Regions from separate parts of the Thalassospira permensis NBRC 106175 genome, predicted to be linked through region 1. Evidence: predicted binding sites of a transcription regulator. Region 1 holds the regulator's gene; the other holds the start of a gene.
What was found. Region 1 encodes LexA, which represses DNA repair genes until DNA is damaged. Its sites were predicted from a motif close to ATGTTCTANTTTGGTTC; they were not measured.
Positions count from the first base shown of each region.

Region 2: the regulator LexA is predicted to act here: its motif matches at 3,096-3,112, upstream of SMB34_RS13605 (ImuA family protein).

Region 1 is NZ_AUNC01000034.1:59,996-67,768, reverse strand. Features, by position in the region: gene SMB34_RS15150 (VOC family protein) at 1-245, shown strand, start outside; gene SMB34_RS15145 (citrate synthase) at 321-1,628, opposite strand; gene gltX (glutamate--tRNA ligase) at 1,739-3,148, opposite strand; gene SMB34_RS15135 (ComEC/Rec2 family competence protein) at 3,470-5,407, shown strand; gene lexA (transcriptional repressor LexA) at 5,471-6,178, opposite strand; gene moaC (cyclic pyranopterin monophosphate synthase MoaC) at 6,326-6,805, opposite strand; gene SMB34_RS15120 (hypothetical protein) at 6,888-7,433, shown strand; gene trpC (indole-3-glycerol phosphate synthase TrpC) at 7,464-7,773, opposite strand, start outside.
Region 2 is NZ_AUNC01000025.1:20,944-28,716, reverse strand. Features, by position in the region: gene SMB34_RS13615 (error-prone DNA polymerase) at 1-787, opposite strand, end outside; gene SMB34_RS13610 (Y-family DNA polymerase) at 789-2,417, opposite strand; gene SMB34_RS13605 (ImuA family protein) at 2,347-3,090, opposite strand; gene cysN (sulfate adenylyltransferase subunit CysN) at 3,252-5,171, opposite strand; gene cysD (sulfate adenylyltransferase subunit CysD) at 5,171-6,076, opposite strand; gene SMB34_RS13590 (Lrp/AsnC family transcriptional regulator) at 6,287-6,748, opposite strand; gene SMB34_RS13585 (aminotransferase) at 6,885-7,773, opposite strand, start outside.

The DNA of each region.
Region 1 (7,773 bases):
ACTGGGACCCGGAAAGCTATTCCGGCGGGCGCAATTTCGGCCATCTTGCCTATGAGGTCGACGATATTTATGCGCTTTGCCAGAAGCTGATGGATGCGGGTGTCACCATTAACCGTCCGCCGCGCGATGGCCATATGGCGTTTGTCCGTTCGCCGGACGGGATTTCGATTGAATTCCTGCAAAAGGGCGAAAGCCTTGCCCCGGCCGAGCCATGGGCCAGCATGGAAAACACCGGCTCCTGGTAACGCAGCACCTAATTGATCAAAACGCAAAAAGGCCCGGAATGATCCGGGCCTTTTCTGTATCAATCGTGGCGCAGATTAACGCTTGTTGACCGGAACGAACGGACGTTCGGAAACACCGGTGAACAACTGGCGCGGACGGCCGATTTTCTGCGACGGATCTTCGATCATTTCTTTCCACTGGGCGATCCAGCCGACGGTACGGGCAACTGCGAACAGCACGGTGAACATGCTTTCCGGGATGCCCATCGCCTTGAAGATGATGCCCGAATAGAAATCGACGTTCGGATAGAGTTTCTTCTCGATGAAGTACTCGTCTTCGCGTGCGATGCGTTCGAGTTCCTGTGCAACGTCAAGCAGCGGGTCCTGTACATTGAGTTCCTTGAGAACTTCGTGGCAGGTTTCCTGCATGACCTTGGCGCGCGGGTCGTAGTTTTTGTAAACCCGGTGACCAAAGCCCATCAGACGGAACGGATCGTTCTTGTCTTTTGCCTTGTTGACGAATTCCGGAATGTTTTTCACATCGCCGATTTCGTTGAGCATCTTCAGAACGGCTTCGTTCGCACCGCCATGTGCCGGACCCCAGAGGGAGGCGATACCGGCAGCGATACATGCAAAGGGATTCGCCCCCGAAGAACCGGCCAGACGGACGGTCGAGGTCGATGCGTTCTGTTCGTGGTCGGCATGAAGGATCAGGATACGATCCATTGCGCGCGCGAGGACCGGGTTGACTTCATAGTCTTCGCAAGGGTTGCCGAACATCATTTGCAGGAAGTTTTCTGCATAGCCGAGTTTGTTGTTCGGATAACGGAACGGCTGACCGATCGAGTATTTATACGCCATCGCAGCGATGGTCGGCATTTTCGCGATCAGGCGATAGGCCGAGATCAGGCGCTGGTTCGGGTCGTTGATGTCGGTGCTGTCATGATAGAAAGCAGACATCGCGCCAACCACACCGCACATAATGGCCATCGGGTGGGCGTCGCGGCGGAAACCGTTATAGAAATTGCGCATCTGCTCATGCACCATGGTGTGCATGGTGATGTCATTTTCAAATTGCGCCTTGTCTTTTGCATTCGGCAGATCGCCGTAAATCAGCAAATAGCAAACTTCGAGGAAATCGGATTGTTCGGCAAGCTCATCAATGGCATAGCCGCGGTGACGCAGGATGCCGACATCGCCGTCAATATAGGTCAGCTCGGACTGGCAGGAGCCGGTCGAGGTGAAGCCCGGGTCATAGGTGAAATATCCGGTTTCGGAGTAGAGTTTCCGAATGTCGATTACAGACGGACCAACGCTACCCTCGATCACCGGCAATTCGATCGACTTGCCAGTGGCATTGTCGGTCAGTGTCACGGTGTGGGAAGTCTTGGAATTCTGAGCCATGACTATTTTTCCTTCCCTGTTTGAACGAACACGGTTTTCAAGTTGTGTGCAGCATAGTGCTGCGGCGCACAAAGCGCAAATTCAGTGTTTAAGTTTTTTATTTTACGCTGTTATTGGGCATCGAATTTGCGGATGCGTTTCAGCGTTTGGGATTTGCCAAGCACGATCATTACTTCGAAGATGCCAGGCGATGAGTTGGAACCGGTGAGCACGGCCCGCAAGGGCTGCGCGACTTTGCCGAGCTTCTGATCGAGTTTTTCGGCAATGTTGCGAACGCTTGCGTCAACGTTCTCTTCGGTCCAGCTTTCAAGCGCGTCGAGTTCCTTTGCCAGTTCGGCAAACAGGCCTTCGGGGGCGCTATCAATCAGGGACTGAGCTTTCTCGTTAAACGACATGACGCCGTCCGTAACATAGAAGGCCGAAGAGTCGGCGAGCTCGATGAGTGTCTTGGCTCTTTCTTTAAGCCCTGACATGCCTTTGATCAAGATTTCTTTTTGCGCTGCGTCAATTGCATCGACGCCAATCTGTTTTGCGATCAGCGGTGCAATGTCGTTTGCAAGGCGGGTATCATCCGCCTGGCGCAGATAAACGCCATTCAGGTTGGTCAGTTTGGCGAAGTCGAAACGCGCCGCACCCTTGCCAACATCTTTGATGTCAAACCATTCAATGGCCTGTTCCTGGGAAATGATTTCCTCGTCCCCGTGACCCCAGCCAAGACGCAGCAGGTAGTTGTTCACGGCTTCGGGCAGGAAACCCATTTCATCGCGATAGGCATCAACACCCAGCGCACCATGGCGTTTGGACAGCTTGGCGCCGTCCGGGCCGTGGATCAGCGGAATATGGGCAAAGGTCGGGACATCCCATCCCATCGCGTCGTAAAGCGCCTTCTGGCGAAACGCATTGGTCAGATGGTCATCGCCACGGATCACGTGAGTAATGCCCATATCGTGGTCATCGACAACGACAGACAGCATATAGGTCGGGGTGCCATCGCCACGCAGAATAACGTAATCGTCAAGCTGTTCATTGGCAACGCGGACATCGCCCTGTACCTGATCGGAAATCACGGCATCGCCGTCCTGCGGTGCCTTCAGACGCACGACAGGCTTGACGCCAGCCGGGGCGTCGGATGCATCGCGGTCGCGCCAGGTGCCGTCATATTTCATCGGGCGGCCTTCGGCGCGGGCCTTTTCGCGCATTTCCTGAAGTTCTTGCTGCGAGCAATAGCAATAATAGGCTTTTCCGGCCTTGATCAGTTCATGGGCGACTTCGGCGTGGCGGTCGCGACGGGCGAACTGGAAGGTCGGTTCTTCGTCTGCGGTCAGGCCAAGCCAGCTTAGCCCATCAAAGATGGCTTCGACGGCTTCGGGGGTTGAACGTTCCCGGTCGGTGTCTTCGATGCGCAGCAGGAATTTGCCGCCGGTGTGTTTGGCATAAAGCCAGTTATAAAGGGCGGTGCGTGCGCCGCCGATATGCAGAAACCCGGTCGGAGACGGGGCAAAACGGGTAACAACCGTCATTCACTCTATCCGTTGGCTGGATGTTGTTGCTTGTCGTAATGACTTTTGGCGTGCACGCTATAACACATATGCGGCGGTGTTGCACCACAGCCGATGATAGATAGAAACTGTGCGCCGGGCAGGCTATTGTACATTCGTCGAATAAGTCGTGATGGAATTAATAAAAATCAATATGTTGCGAGAATATTTTCGCAAACAGGATTGTTGTTGGCCGCGCGCAGAAATTCCTGGATTCTGTGCACGGTTATATTCTTCGGGTTGGGATGTGCGGCGTATTTTTCTCTCCCTGCGCGCCTGACGGTACAGCAAAGCGGCCTAGCGGTGATTCTTTTGCTGTCCGGATTGTGGATTTCGCGACGCTGGGTTTTGCCATTCTTTGGCATTCTGCTGCTGGCGGGTTTTTGTGGCGGGTTGCTGATTGCATCCATCCATCTTGAAAGGGCGCCATCCGGGCTTCTCACCAAGACGCTTTACATGACAGAGATCGAGGGCGACATCACGCTTCTGGAGCCACGGGGCGGGCGGATGCGTATGACCGTGGCACCAATGCGGATCGCGGGGCTTGAGGACCGGGCATTTGACTGGAAGGTGCGATTGAGCCTTCCGGGTGGCGATGAGCTTTCCGTTGGGGATCATATCGTGGCAACGGCACGGCTGTTTCCGTTGCGCGCGGCGTCCGTGCCGGGCGACCCGGATTTTTCACGCGGATTATATCTGGACGGGATCGGGGCGACCGGGTTTGTTTTCGGCCATAAATATAGTGTGACCAAGAAGGCCGAAACAGGAATGATGCAGCCGGTTTCGGACCGGATCGAAAGTCTGCGCCTGACGATCATGACGGCAATCGATCAGAGCCTTACCGGCGCAGAGGCCGGGATTGCCAAGGCACTGATTGTCGGCGAACGCGGCGATGTCAGTGCGGAAATTGCCGATGATCTTCGCAAATCGGGATTGGCGCATCTTCTGGCGATTTCCGGGCTGCATATGGGGCTTTTAAGCGGGACGGTTTTCTTTTTCCTGCGGTTTGGCATGGCGGCCATTCCCGCCCTTGCGCTGCGGTTTCCGATCAAGAAATGGGCGGCTATCGGGGCGATGGGCGCAGCCGTGATCTATCTTGGCCTGTCAGGGGCCAGTGTGCCGACGCAGCGTGCCTTTGTGACGTTGACGATTGTCTGGATTGCGTTGCTGCTGGATCGGCGGGCGATATCGTTGCGGTTGGTGGCGTTTGCGGCGCTGGTTGTTCTGATCCTGCGGCCCGATGCGGTATTGGGGCCAAGCTTTCAGCTTTCCTTTGCGGCGGTGTCGGTTCTGGTGGCGTTTTATGATGGTCCGGGCAGGCGATGGTTTGACAAGTCGGGGGATCGGTCATGGCTATTCCGGCTTTGGCTGTTTTTTGCCGGGCTGGTGATGACCGGGTTGCTGGTTACGGCGGTGACCGCGCCGATCATCGGGTTTCATTTCGGGCGGATTTCGATGATCGGGATCGTGTCCAACCTGATTGCCATTCCGGTGATGGCGTTCTGGGTGATGCCGCTGATTGTGGCGACGCTTGTTCTGATGCCGTTCGGAGCCGGGGGACTGGCATTGTGGTTGATGAAGCCGGGACTGACATTGTTGATTGAAACCGCAAGCCTTGCCGCCGATCAGGCCTGGGGGCTTTGGCATGTCGAGCAGTTTAGTGCCGTATTTGCCATCGGCATCATGATGGCGATGGCCTGGTGGCTGGTCTGGCGGGGGAACGCGATTGCCCGGTTTGCTGTCATTCCGCTATGCGTGGCGATTGCGGCGCAAATCCTGTATCGCCCGGCGGATATTCTGGTTTCGGGGGATCAGGAAAGCTGGGCAATTCGCGACAGGGTGCGCGACAAACTTGTCCTGCCCGAAGGCATTTCGGATTTTCAGCAGTCGGTCTGGATGGCGCGATTTGGTATCGCCGATCATGATGCCGGCAATGTCATCGAAAAATGCGACGCAACGGTTTGTTCCGTCAGGATCGCCGGACGGCAGGTGATCATTGCCAATGATCTTGCCAATCCGTTCTATGCATGCCGCCATGGCGATATGATCATCAGCCTGAAACGCGATATGCCGCGTGATATCTGTGCGCCGGATGTGACTGTCATCGATGATGACCTGTTATGGTGGCAGGGGGGCGTATTGATTGCGTTGCGGCCCGATGCCGCCCCGGTGATCGAAACCGTGCGTGAAACGTCCGGCATCTGGCCGTGGATTATCATCGGGGGCAGGGTGGTCAAATAAAAAACGCCGCCAGGCAAGGCCGACGGCGTTTCTTTCGGTTTATTCGGTTTATTCGGTATTCTATCAGTATTGGCGGAGCAAACCGATCAGACGTCCCTGAATGCGGACACGATCAGGCGACAGCGCGCGCGTTTCATAACGCGCATTGGCCGGTTCCAGCAGAACTTCGCCACGGCCACGTTTCAGGCGTTTCAGAGTGGCTTCGGCGTCGTCGACCAGTGCGACAACGATGGAGCCATCATTGGCCTGTTCGCAACGCTGGATCAGGACGGTGTCGCCATCGAGAATACCGGCATCGATCATCGAATCACCGGAAACTTCAAGCGCATAGTGATCGCCGGTTCCCAGAAGCGCTGCCGGGACCTGCACCATTGTGGTCTGATCGCGAAGGGCTTCGATCGGGGTACCTGCCGCAATCCGGCCAAACAGCGGCAGTGAAACGGATTCACCCGATTCCGAAAAGGCCGAAGGCACGGTTGCCGGCCGATGCGCAGCCTTTCGCGCGGAGGCGATAGAGGTAACATTGTTGGGCGTTTCCGCCGCGTCGTCATCATTATTATCGGGAAGACGCAGGACTTCGAGCGCGCGGGCCCGATGGGCGAGACGGCGAATAAAACCGCGTTCCTCAAGCCCGGTAATCAGGCGATGAATGCCGGATTTGGATTTCAGGCTCAGGGCTTCTTTCATCTCGTCAAAAGAGGGCGAGATGCCATGATCGCGAAGGTAATTATCGATATAGACCAGCAATTCGTATTGCTTGCGCGTCAGCATGATTTTTCCCGAACCTGTAATAAGAACAAACCGAATACATGAATGTTCTACTTTGGTTCTGCTTGTTCGTCAAGCACCACAACCCGAAAAATCACCGTTTAAGGGCATTCTTTCGGTCAAGAAACGAAATTTGGGTATTTTCAGGGATCAGTCGGCGGTGAAAGTACCCGACTTTCCGCCTTCCTTGTGGACAACGCGAATATCGGTAATCCGCATGGCTTTATCGACCGCCTTGCACATATCGAACACGGTGAGTGCGGTAACGGAAACGGCGGTCAGGGCTTCCATTTCCACCCCGGTTTTGCCGGTGGTTTTGCATGTCGCGACAATATCTACCGCATCGGTGTCAGTTGCGAGTTCCAGCGTGACTTCGACCGAGGTCAGGGGCAGGGGATGGCAAAGCGGGATCAGGTCAGCGGTTTTCTTGGCACCCATAATCCCGGCAAGCTGGGCGATGCCAAGAACGTCGCCCTTTTTATGGCCGCGTTCGGCAACCAGCCGGGCCGTTTCCGCCGACATCAGGACACGGCCCTTTGCGATGGCGACGCGCGCGGTATCGGTCTTGGCCGAAATATCGACCATGACGGCGTTACCAGCGGCGTCGATATGCGAAAGTTTGTCTGCCATGATGCTACCTTGTTGATCTCAAAGTTGTGTGTTAGTTCGAAAATACACTTAAATATTTTATGTTCATAAGATGGTTAGGCCGATGAACAAATACATGAAATTGCTTTTGGGTGGAACTTTTGTCCTGCTTCAGGCCTGTGGAATTCAACATACCCCCGAGAGGATTCTCACAGAAGATGACGTCGCACGTATCCGTGAGATTGGCATTAATTACCTTGAGAAAGAAGCCCAGGATCCAACGTACCTGCCGCCAGGCTATGTGAAACTTGGTCGTCAGGAAGTTGAAGCTGCGCTCGTTGACAATGCCTTCACCTTTGTAAACCCATTGAGCGGATGGCAGTTCCGGGCGGAACTAACCACTGAAAACAAAGTACTGATCCGCGGACGGGGTGCTAGATCGTGGTCGGGGGAGGCTTATTGGGAGCGGTTTAGTGTCGGTGATTATCAGGATCGCGATAAATTATGTCTGACACCGGCTTTCTGTTTTGTCTTTTCGCGATTTGACGACCTTGAAGGTAACGATATGCTCGGCGCGCGGGTGCATCCAAAGGGGCAAGATATGTTGGGAATAAACCATCGTTATTGGGTGTTTACGCATATTGACCCGATAAATGGTCCGGCCAAGTGAAGGATCAATCAGCCAGACTGCTTACCGTCTCTAGGCCGCGAGGCCAAGAATATTGCGGGTTGCGGCGGTGACATCATCCTGACGCATCAGGCTTTCGCCGATCAGGAAGCATTGCGCGCCGACCTTTGCCATGCGGGCGAGGTCATCGTGCGTGAACAGGCCGCTTTCGGCGACCAGCATCCGGCTGTCATCGACCATACCAGCGAGTTCTTCGGTCGTGGTCAGGGAGACTTCGAGCGTTTTCAGATTGCGGTTGTTCACGCCAAGCAGCTTAGATTTCAGTTTCAGGGCGCGTTCGAGTTCCTGGGCGTTGTGCACCTCGATCAGGACATCCATGCCA
Region 2 (7,773 bases), on a different contig from region 1:
AAAACCGACATTGATCGGCGATTTCAATCGTGCGAGCCAGCCATTCGGGATGGGTCGGGAAAAGTTTCGCCATGTCCTGCGGGCTTTTGATATGGCGTTCGCCATTGGGAAACAGCCGATATCCGGCATCCTCGATCCGGCAATGATGGCGAATACAGGTCAGGACATCCTGCAACGGTTTGCGCGAGCGGACATGCATGTGCACGTCATTGGTGACAACTGCGGGGATGGCAAGTTCAGCCTCGACCGCCTCGGTAAAGGCCAGCCGTTCGCTATCAAACCCGTCCATGAACCGCCCGATGGCAAGCCACAAACGGCCTGATAAGTGGCGTTTAAGGGCGATCAACTGCGTGCGAAAGGTGTCATCGGGGACTTGTGGCGGAACCGCGATGAAGAGCAATCCGTCGGCGTGGCTTATGATATCCGCCAGATAAATTTCGCATTCGCCCTTTGGCGCACGACGTTTGCCAAGGGTCAGTAACCGGCATAACCGGGCATAGGCGGTGCGGTCCGTCGGATAACATAACAGAGACGGACCATCGACGGGATCAAGCCGACAGCCGACAATATAATTCAGCCGATCCCTGTGGGGCTGATGTGCGGTGTGGCCGCGCACGACCCCGGCCAAGGTGTTGCAGTCGGTTATCGCAATGGCATGCAATCCTTTGGTCGCGGCCATAAGAACTAGTTCCTCGGCGTGGGAGGCACCGCGCAGGAAGGAAAAATTGCTGCTGACCTGTAATTCGGCATAGGCAGGTGTCGTTTGGGGAAGGGGGAAATCGGTCATGTCAGTCCCCGAATAATCCATGGATGGACCAGATATCCTGCCCGGTTGTGCCGGTGCGAAAGGCCCATAACAACCGGCCTGCCTGATCACGGATGCGGAAATAATCCCGCGTTTTGGGGGATAGGGCATATTCATCCTGATCAAGGCATTGCCACCATTCCGGACAAATCCGTTCGGGTCCTTCGGCATGGATGATGTCGACCGCCATTTTGCGCCAGCGCAGGCGGCTTGGCGTGCCATTGGTGTCGCGCGCAAGGATTTCGACCGGTTCGGGCGGGTCGATCAGGCGTGCCGGGCGTTTGGGCAATGTCATGTCGGTGCGTCTGGCCGGATATGTCCGGGCGTTAACGGCCTGTCGCACAGAAGCCTGTTCAGGCAAGTGGCTGGCGTGGTGGCCGGGGTGAAACAGCATGTCGCGCGGGCCGAGGTGGTGGGAAATCCGGTCGATCAACTGGGCAAGGGCAATCTGGTCGGTGGTTTCTTCCTGTTGCTGGTCAAGGCGCGACTGGCGAAAGGCCACATGTTCGACCCACGGGGCGTAGACAATCACCTGTTCGATGCCAAAACCAGTATCGACACCGGGCATTTTTTCAGACAGCAATCGCAACACATGTTGGGCGGACTGGCACGGGCTTCCGGTACCAAGTGTGATGGTATGGGTATGCCCGTCAACCCGTACACAGCGCAGGATAATGCGGCGCAGACCCAGATTTTCCTGCGCCAGATTGTTGCAGAGTTCCGTTACCATGCTTTCAACCGTAATCGCCAGATTGGCCGCATCGCCCAGCGGTTCGCCAAAGCTGCGCCGGATCAGCCATGGCCGATCTGGCAAATTGAAATTCAGATGTTCGGGCAGACGTCCATAAAACTGATCAAGCCGTTGCAAAACTTCGGGCCCCAAGCGCGTGGTGATATTGGCACGCGGCATCGGGGTAATGTCGCCCAGATGTTTAAGCCCCAGCCGAAACAGGGTGACACGTGCCTGTTCGGCCAGACGCAGAGCGGATATCGGAAAACCGGCGGCAATATCATGATCGCGCGGCAGGCTTAAAATCCGTTGATCAGCCAAGGCAGCAGGGTGGCATCGTGCCGCCCCCCATGCCGCACCTGCCGTATCGGCAATGGCGGCATGGCCAGCATAACCACGTGATTTGACATCGCGCAGAACCAGCGCCAGAAGCGCACTTTCGCCACCAAAAAGGTGACTGCCGCCGGTAATTTCAAGCCACAATCCGGCATCACCTGTATGGTTATGATCGGCTTCCTGCAAGAACCGGTCGCGGGCAACCCACGGGCTGTATCGGTCCATCGCGCGGATCAAACGCGCCAGATGGCGTTCATAAAGATCGGGCTGTTCGGGAAGGTCGCGCAAAGCCGGGTATATGCTGCGTGCTTCGGCAAGGCGCATGCCCGGTGCAAGTCCGCGTGCTTGTGCTGCCTTGTTGCTGCCGCAGACAAGCACACCCTTGTGATCAGCTCGCGTGATCACGACCGGTTCCCGTTGCGGGGATGGTGCGGTTTGCGGGGATGGTGCGGTTTGCGGGGTATCATCCCCGGTTTCAGGCATATCGATCCGGTGGCAATCTGTTTTCCAGTGCGTCAGCCACAGATAAAGAAAACGTTGTTGCATCAATTTGCATTCTCCAGCTGCCCGGTCGAACCCCGCGTCCCCCGATCAGGCTGAGTATGTGTCGGTTGCCTGTTGTTGAATGTTTCGCTGCTTCCGGCGTTATCCGCCACCGCGTATGCGCACTGGATGCGATGGTTTTGCCATCGGACCGCATATGCCGGATCGCAATCAGGCGCGTATGTCCGGCTTCGCAGGCTAGTTGCAGGCGGCGTGCCGCAGTCAGGTCATAATCCGTGGTTTCGACAATTATGCTGACGATCTGTCCGGATTTTGCCGCTTCCTCGCAGGTCCAAAGGGCGGTGGCCTGCCGATCAACCACCATCATGACCGGCATATCCGTCGCTGGCAGCGCAAGCGGATAAAGCCCGCCTTGGTCAATCGCGCGCCGTTGTCGAATCCAAAACAGGCTTTTGCCTGTTTGATCCCCGATGGAAAGTCGTGCCAGATACCATGCCAGAATGGAGGCGGCGGCATCATCATGACCGCAGATGATTTCATGCAGACCCACCGGGGCAATGCCCCCGATGCTGATATGATGTGCAAGATCGACCCCGCCAAAGGCACGGCGCATGATCCGATCCGTTCCGCCGGGCAGGCAGGCAACCTGTCCTTTCCATTGTTTTTCGGCCCGTTGCAACGCAGCACGGGCAAGATGAAGACGTCTGTCCGACATGATGTAAGTTCCTGATTTGTTCTTTTTATGTGGTCAGGAGGGAACGGGAGTCAAGCAGCAAAGATCGGGAAAATGTCAGGAACGGTTCAAGTCATTGCGCCAAAACAAAACCCGATGCCAGGAGCATCGGGTTTTGCAGGTGAATTATGGACGTCTGATGATCAGATTTCAGGATACCACGCACCCAGAACGCCGAATTCCTCAAGCTTGGCAACGATGACCTCTGCTGCCTGTTCGGCGGTTTGATCGGAGGTGTTGACCGTGATTTCCGGGTGTTCCGGTGCTTCATACGGGCTGTCGATCCCGGTGAAGTTGGCGATCTTGCCTTCGCGGGCCTTTTTATAAAGGCCTTTCACGTCGCGCTGTTCGCAGACTTCAATCGGGGTGTCGATAAAGACCTCGATGAACTCGCCATCTTCGACAAGGCTACGCGCAAACTGGCGTTCGCTTTTGAACGGCGAGATGAAGGATACCAGCGTGATGATCCCGGCATCGACAAACAGCTTGGCGGTTTCACCGACACGCCGGATGTTTTCCACCCGGTCGGCATCGGTAAAGCCAAGGTCCTTGTTCAATCCGTGACGGACATTGTCACCATCAAGGGTGTAGGTGTGCTTGCCCATGGCATGCAGCTTTTTCTCGACCAGGTTGGCGATGGTCGATTTACCGGCACCCGAAAGACCCGTGAACCACAGAACGGCTGATTTCTGACCTTTCTGATAGGCACGCGCCTGTTTGTTGATGTCCATTTCCTGCCATTTGACGTTGGTCGCACGGCGAAGCGAATGGTTGACCATGCCAGCACCAACGGTGGCGTTGGAATAACGGTCGATGATGATGAACCGGCCCGAATGGCGGTTGTCATCATAGGGATCAAAGGCCAGTGCCTTGTCGGTTGCGATATTGGCAATGCCGACTTCGTTCAGTTCTAGCGTCTTGCCGGCAATATGTTCCAGCGTGTTGACATTGACCTTGTATTTCAGGTCGCTGATCTGTGCGTTGGTGACCTGTGCGCCCATCTTGATGATATAGGGCCGGCCGGGCAGAAGATGATCTTCGTGCATCCAGATGATGCGGGCTTCGAACTGGTCGGCAAATTCCGGGCGTTCATCCGGTCGGGCCAGAACATCGCCGCGCGAAATGTCGATTTCATCTTCAAGTGTGATGGTCACGGCCTGACCGGCGAATGCCTGATCAAGGTTGCCGTCAAAGGTGACGATTTCCTTGACCTTGCTGGTCTGACCCGATGCGGTGACGGCAATCGCATCGCCCGGCTTGATGATGCCCGATGCGATGGTGCCGGAAAAGCCACGGAAATCAAGGTTCGGGCGGTTGACCCACTGGACCGGAAGGCGGAACGGCTTTTCAATCGCATCCTGTTCGACCTGAACGGTTTCAAGATGCGCCAGAAGTGTCGGGCCTTCGTACCACGGGGTGTTCGGGCTGGCTTCGATCATGTTATCGCCGCGAAGGGCCGATAACGGGATCGGCATGATCGAGCTATAGCCAAGGTCTTTGGCGAATTCTTTATAGTCGGCGACAATGGTGTCGAATTTGTCCTGATCATAGTCGATCAGGTCCATCTTGTTCACCGCCAGAACCACATGCTTGATCCCCAAAAGCGAGGTGATGAAGCTGTGGCGGCGTGTCTGTGTCAGGATGCCTTTGCGGGCATCGATCAGGATCACGGCGACATCGGCGGTCGAGGCACCGGTTGCCATGTTGCGCGTATATTGTTCGTGGCCGGGGGTATCGGCGACGATGAATTTGCGTTTGTCGGTCGAAAAGAACCGATAGGCGACATCAATCGTGATGCCCTGTTCGCGTTCGGCCTGAAGCCCGTCCAGCAGCAGGGCGAAATCGATCTCGCCGCCTTGGGTGCCGACCTTGCGGCTATCGGATTCAAGGGCTGCCAACTGATCTTCAAAGATCAGTTTGGAATCCCAAAGCAGACGGCCAATCAGGGTCGATTTGCCATCATCGACACTGCCGCATGTGATGAAACGCAGCAGGCTTTTTTCTTCCTGGGCTTTGAGGTAGCCGAGAATGTCATCGGCAATCAGATCGGATTTGTGTGCCATCAGAAGTAGCCTTCCTGCTTTTTCTTTTCCATTGAACCGGCCTGATCATGGTCGATCATGCGCCCCTGTCGTTCGCTTGAGCGGGTCAGGAGCATTTCCTGGATAATCTCGGGCAGGGTGGCGGCTTCGGACTCAACCGCACCGGTCAGCGGATAGCAGCCAAGCGTTCTGAAACGCACCGATTTCATTTCCGGCTTTTCACCCGGATTAAGCGGCATACGGTCATCATCAACCATGATCAGCATGCCGTCACGTTCAACAACCGGGCGTTTGGCCGAATAATACAGCGGCACAATCGGGATCTGTTCGAGATAGATATATTGCCAGATATCAAGCTCGGTCCAGTTCGAGATCGGGAAGGCGCGAATGCTTTCGCCCTTGTTGATCCGTGCGTTATAAATATCCCAAAGTTCCGGGCGCTGGTTTTTCGGATCCCAGCGGTGGGTTTCGGTGCGGAACGAAAATACGCGTTCTTTCGCGCGTGCCTTTTCCTCATCCCGGCGGGCACCGCCAAAGGCTGCATCGAACTTGTATTTGTTCAGCGCCTGTTTCAGCGATTGGGTTTTCATGACGTCAGTATGCAGGCTTGATCCGTGGGTGAAGGGGCCGATGCCCTGATCAACGCCGTCCTGATTGATATGAACAATCAGCTCAAACCCGTATTCCGCTGCCACCTTGTCGCGAAATTCGATCATTTCGCGGAATTTCCACGTGGTATCGACATGCATGAGCGGAAAGGGCGGCGGGGCCGGATAAAATGCCTTGCGCGCCAGATGCAGCAAAACCGACGAATCCTTGCCGATGGAATAAAGCATCACCGGCCGTTCGAACGAGGCCGCAACTTCGCGGATAATGTGAATACTCTCGGCCTCAAGCTGGCGGAGATGGGTCAGATTAGGCTGCATTCTCGTTCCTGCCGATCGATCAAAACTGTGACAAATAACACAAAATTTGTGTTTATAAATGTATTTCACGTTGCTTTGATGGGTAATATGGAAACGGCTTTGATGCAAGCGCGTTCTATCCAAATCACACAAAAAAGATAACCAGATATTTTCTAGTACAAAGGAAATATGTTCTTTGGGTGTTTTCTTTGTGATTGATGAAGTCCGGCATCAAACCGGATAGCCCCTGAATGCCTTGGTCTGGGCAAGTGCGACATGGCCGATGAATTTGGTAATGCCAAGGTTGCCGTGGATCATTTCCTCGGACAGGGAATGATAATGCTGCACATCGCGACAGACGAGGCACAGCATATAATCATACGGTCCTGAAATCCGGTAGGCGGCAACGACTTCGGGGATGGTTTTGGCCGCGTCGGCAAACCGTTTGTAATCGGCGGCGGTCTTGCCGGTCAGTGTGACCTCGGCAAAGACCCGGACATGCGGGCAGATTTTTTCGATATCAAGCACCGCGCGATAGCGTTTGACCACGGCTTCTTTTTCAAGCTTTTTGACCCGGTCAAGGCAGGGGCTCGGGCTTAGTCCCACCAGCTTTGACAGGGCGAGATTGGTCAGCTTTGCATTGGCCTGAAGGGCGCGCAGGATTTTAAGGTTGATCTCGTCGATCTTGATCATCGGGTCGCCGTTATCTTGTTTGCGCCACCTTACACATAAAAAAACGGCCCGACCAGTATTCCGGTCGGGCAAGTGGGCAGGATTTGGGGCGTTTCGAAAATCAGGCAGCCATGCCCTTGCGTTCCTCGGTGCTCAGTTAGCCCATCACCTGATCAATGCCCTTTTTGATGGCATCGACCATCTGGTCGGCTTCGCGCCGGTCAAGCGTCAGGGGCGGGGAAAATGCCAGGCTGTCGGCGGTTGGAAGCGGGCGGACAATTACGCCGTGGTTTCCAATTGCCGCCGCACAGCGCGCGGCGATCTTGTGTTTCAGATCGAACCCGGTTTTTGTGTCCCGGTTCGCCATCAGTTGCAAGGCACCCAGAAGGCCGACACCGCGGACTTCGCCGATATGAGCGTGATGGCCAAAGGTATCGTTAAGCTGCGCATGCAGATAGGCACCGGTTTCCGCCGAGTTCGCGACCAGGTTTTCGCCTTCGATGATCGCAAGGTTCGCCAGTGCGACAGCCGATCCCACCGGATGGCCGGAATAGGTAAAGCCATGGGCAAATGCGCCAAGGGTTGCGGACCCGTCGCGCAGGACTTTCCAGATATCATCGCTGATGAAGGCTGCTGACATCGGGAAATAGCCGCTGGTCAGGCCCTTGGCGGTGGCGATCATATCGGGGCGAATGTCATAAAGCTGATGACCGAACCAGTGGCCGGTGCGGCCGTAACCACAAACAACCTCGTCACAGATGAACAGGATGTCGTGCTTTTTCAGAACCGACTGAACGGCCTTGAAATAGCCCTTGGGCGGGGTGATGACGCCACCGGCCCCCATGATCGGCTCTGCAATGAAGGCACCGACCGTTTCCGGACCTTCGGCGATGATCAGGGATTCAAGCTCGTTTGCCAGCCGGGAGGAAAACTGTTCCTCGCTCTCGCCGGGTTTGGCTTCGCGGTAATAATGCGGTAGCGAGGTGTGTTTGACTTCGGGGATCGGCAGGCCGAAATTGCGATGAAACGATGCAAGCCCGGTCAGG